Regions from separate parts of the Rhizobium acidisoli genome, predicted to be linked through region 2. Evidence: predicted binding sites of a transcription regulator. Region 2 holds the regulator's gene; the other holds the start of a gene.
The links. The regulator PhoB, encoded in region 2, activates phosphate uptake and scavenging genes when phosphate is short. The targets are predictions, from matches to a motif close to TGTCATNNANCTGTCAT.
Positions count from the first base shown of each region.

Region 1: a site for PhoB is predicted at 963-979, ahead of CO657_RS21210 (DUF1045 domain-containing protein). Genes of this name have one in related genera too.

Region 1 covers NZ_CP034998.1:4,366,064-4,368,261, forward strand. The annotation lists gene CO657_RS21205 (alpha-D-ribose 1-methylphosphonate 5-triphosphate diphosphatase) at 1-163, opposite strand, end outside; gene CO657_RS21210 (DUF1045 domain-containing protein) at 177-872, opposite strand; gene phnE (phosphonate ABC transporter, permease protein PhnE) at 1,014-2,198, opposite strand, start outside.
Region 2 covers NZ_CP034998.1:170,277-172,474, forward strand. The annotation lists gene phoU (phosphate signaling complex protein PhoU) at 1-419, shown strand, start outside; gene phoB (phosphate regulon transcriptional regulator PhoB) at 554-1,237, shown strand; gene CO657_RS00880 (GcrA family cell cycle regulator) at 1,516-2,049, opposite strand.

The DNA of each region.
Region 1 (2,198 bases), 370 kb from region 2:
CGACGAGGCCGGGAATGACGTAATCGCCTTCGAAATCTTCGCCGGCTACCGAGCTTCCCTCGGAAATGTCGGCGATCTTGCCGTCGCGAATGAGGATCGAGCCTGCGAGGATGTCATCCTCGAGAACGATGCGGGCGTTGGAAAACACGGTCTCTTTGCTCATCTCGTCGGGTCTTTCAGCTTTTGGCGCCGGAAAGCGGCAGCCAGGAATGAACTTTGAACGGGGCGCCGCGCGTTTCCTCGATGAAGACGGCAAGGCCGGAAATCGTAATCGGCCGGCCGGTGAAATCGGCAAAGCGCTCGGTCAGAATGGCTTTCATCACCGCGGCGCGTGTCTCGGGCACCTGGCCGGTAAGCGTCATGTGGAAGCCGAAATCCTCCATCACATAAGGATAACCCCAGCGCTGCAGATTGGCGCGCTGGCTGTCGCTGAGCTTCTCCGGGTTGCGCCGCGCCATATCGGCCTCGGACAACGCTGCGCGAAACGGTTCGAAGGACCTTACCACCTTCGCGGCGAAATCCTGAAGAGGTTGATGAAGAGAACCGGGAACAAGGGCAAAAAAACGGCCGAGCTGGCCGAGCACCAGTTCGGGAATCTCGAAAGCTTCAGTGCGCGCGGCAAACTCCTCGGCGACCGCCATCAGATCCTTCTCGGTGACCGAGGCGGCGAGCGAAAACGGCGCCTTGATCGTCGCGTGAAAGCCGTAGCGGCGCGGGTCGGCGGTCAGTTCGAACTGTTCTGCCGCACCGAGTTGCGCTTCATCCGGCGCAGGATAGGTCTCGCCGCTAAATGCATCGCGGCCGAGCCAGAGCGAGGCCGCGCCGGTCAGGGGATCATCCTTCGGCGGCGAGAAATAGAGAGCGTAGCGCAAGGCTTTTATCCTGGGGATCGTCGAAACGGGGAGCGCACTGTGCAGTGATTTGGCGGCGAACCGCAAGCAGCTCCCGGCTAAAAGATTTCCGTGACAGAATGATGATGGGGAGCAGCCGCCACGACCTCTCGAGCGGATGAATCAGTGGGTTTTCGTGCCCATCAGCCGGTGGCGCAGCGCGTTCGAAGCGGCGTCGAAAAGGAAGACGACGATCAGGATCAGGATGACCATGTAGGCAACGTTTTCCCAGTTGGCGTTGGTGCGCATCGCCTCCCACAATTTAAGCCCGATGCCGCCCGCGCCGACGGCGCCGATGATGGTCGCGCCGCGCACGTTCGATTCCCATTGGTAGAGCGTCTGGCTGACGATGACGGGAACGATCTGCGGCATAATGCCGTAACGCTGGACAAGCACCGGCTGGGCGCCGGTCGATTTGATGCCTTCCCGCGGCTTGTTGTCGATATTCTCCAGCCCTTCGGAATAGAGCTTGCCGAGCGTGCCGGTCTCGGTGAGGAAGATCGCGCCGCTGCCGGCAAGCGGGCCGGGCCCGAAGGCGCGCGTCAGGAACAGCGCCCAGATCAGCATGTCCACCGAGCGCAGGAAATCGAAAAAGCGCTTCAGGATCTGATTGAGCAGCCGGTTCGGCGTGATATTGCGCGCCGCCAGGAAGGCGAGCGGGAAGGCGGTGAGCGACCCCAGCAGCGTGCCGAGGAATGCCATCACGATCGTCTGGAAAAGCTTGGTCCAGACGTCGCCGTGCTGCCATTCACTGTTGTTCCAGATGTCGTCGAAGGCGAGCGACAGATTGGACTGGTCGGGCTTGATGCGCGGCCCGGAGACGATCAGGCCGACGACCTCGCCGACCGGCTTGTCGAAGAAGGACGATTGCGTGTCGAAGATGAAATTCGCCCAGCCGATGAAACGCTTGCGGATTTTCACCCGATCGACGGAGATGCTGACATTGCCGGCAAAGCCGAGATCGGCGAGCACATTGTCATCATAGACGGTCATCCAGCCGGGCACTGGTCCGACGACTTTCGGCGCACCGCTCGAAACATCGACCGGGACGCTGATGCCGTGGGCGGTGACGATCGTCTGGCTCTTCGAAACGGTGACGGTGCGGCTGGTGCCGCTGATCGAAACGGTGATGCTGCCATCGGGATTGTTGACCAGCCAGTCCGGATGCGGATTGTCGCCGAGCGGCGAGAAGCGCGGATAGCGGATGTCGATCGAGCCGTCGTCCTCGATGCGGAATTCCGGCTGAACGTCGTAGCTCACCCATTGGCTGAGATAGATGCCGACGCGCTCCCAATGGGCTTCGGCGAA
Region 2 (2,198 bases):
GCGACCTTGGCAAGAACACCGCCAAGCGCGTCATCGCCGTGCAGAGCACCGGAGTGCCCCGCAAGCTCGCCCGCGGCCTCGAGCATCTGTCCGAGCTGGCGCTCGTCCAGCTCAAGGAAGTGCTCGACGTCTACACGACACGCGCCGCCGACAAGGCGAGTGCGATCCGCGAGCGCGACAACGAGATCGACGCGATGTACACCTCGCTGTTCCGCGAGCTCCTGACCTACATGATGGAAGATCCGCGCAACATCACCAGCTGCACGCATCTGCTCTTCTGCGCCAAGAACATCGAGCGCATCGGCGACCACGCCACCAACATCGCCGAGACGATCTATTACATGGCAACCGGCGCGCAGCCGGAAGGCGACCGTCCGAAGGACGACAGCGCCAACACCGTCGGCGCGGTCACGGAATAACCGCGCACCAGCCTATTGCGTGCGCGCCCATGTGGGGCGCGCAAAGAGGTCGCAGCCATTTTTCTGATTTTGCGCAGGATGCATTGCTTAAATCACCCCCGGTTTAAGGATCATGCGCGAGGAGACCGACACGCATGATCCCGAGAGTTGCAGTTGTTGAAGACGAAGAAGCCCTGAGCGTGCTTCTTCGCTACAATCTCGAAGCTGAGGGCTTCGAGGTCGATACCATCCTTCGTGGCGACGAGGCCGAAATCAGGCTTCAGGAGCGCACGCCCGACCTTCTCATCCTCGACTGGATGCTGCCCGGCGTCTCCGGCATCGAACTCTGCCGGCGCCTGCGCATGCGGCCGGAAACTGAGCGCCTGCCGATCATCATGCTGACGGCGCGCGGCGAAGAGAGCGAGCGCGTCCGTGGGCTTTCGACGGGGGCCGACGATTACGTCGTCAAGCCCTTCTCGACCCCGGAACTCGTCGCCCGCGTCAAGGCGATGCTGCGCCGTGCCCGCCCCGAGGTGCTGTCGACCGTGCTGAAATGCGGCGATATCGAACTCGACCGCGAAACCCACCGCGTCCACCGCAAGAGCCGCGAAGTCCGCCTCGGCCCGACCGAATTCCGCCTGCTGGAATTCCTGATGTCGTCGCCCGGACGGGTCTTCTCCCGCTCGCAGCTGCTCGACGGCGTCTGGGGCCACGACATCTATGTCGACGAACGCACCGTCGACGTCCATGTCGGCCGCCTGCGCAAGGCGCTGAACTTCTCCAACATGCAGGACGTCATCCGCACCGTCCGCGGCGCGGGCTATTCGATGGAAGCCTGAGGGGTTTCTGACAAAGTCGAGCAAGCTCCGCCCCTCACCCTAACCGACCGGGGTCGAGCCACACGTCTCGACCCGTCCTTCGGACCCCCGTAAACGAGGCGAGGGTACGTGCCCTGCTAGCGACCAGCGAGGGACGGAGAGGTTGCGGCATATCCCCTTCGCCCCGCGCGCGGGGAGAAGGTGCCGGCAGGCGGATGAGGGGCAGCCACACCCAACACACTCACACAAAAAAACGGGCCTTGCAGCCCGTTTTCGCATGTCGACAATGTCTTACCCGCTCAGCTTGCCCGGGCTGCCGCCCGGCGGCGTTCGTTGACCGGCTGGTAGGCGAGTTTCTGGTGATAGCCGCAATAGGGCGAATTGTCGGGGGATTCGCAGCCGCAGAAATGGAAGTCGTCCTTCAGCGGATCGCCGACCGGCCACTTGCAGGTGCGTTCGGTCAGTTCCGTCAGGCCGAGGCGGCGCGAGATCGGCACGACCACGTTGCCCTTCGGCACGTATTCCATTTCCTCGACCGTTTCGATCTCGATCTCTTCCTTCAGCATCGTCGCGCCCTGCTGGCGGGTAACGGTGCGGGTGGTGATCCGAGAGGCGAAGTTCGGCGCGCGCGGCGCCGATGTCGTGCGTTTCGGCGTGCGCGCCGTGGCGGCCGTGCCGCCGGCCTTGGCGCGGCCGGGAAGGCTCAGCCGGTGAACCTTGCCGATCACAGCGTTTCTGCTGACACCGCCAAGTTGCGCCGCGATCTGGCTGGCGCTCAGTCCTTCGGCCCAGAGCTTCTTGAGTTTCTCGACCCGCTCGTCTGTCCAGTTCATGCCCTGTCTCCACCTTTTGCGTTGGTGATGGCAGAATCCCTCACCGTTGTCCCGGAAGCCTCCGAAACAAGAAACGCTTGATCAATTTTGGTGACTAGTTCCGCCGCATGCAGTCTAGTAATTGAACTTTAACCTAGTGTGAGCCTGAC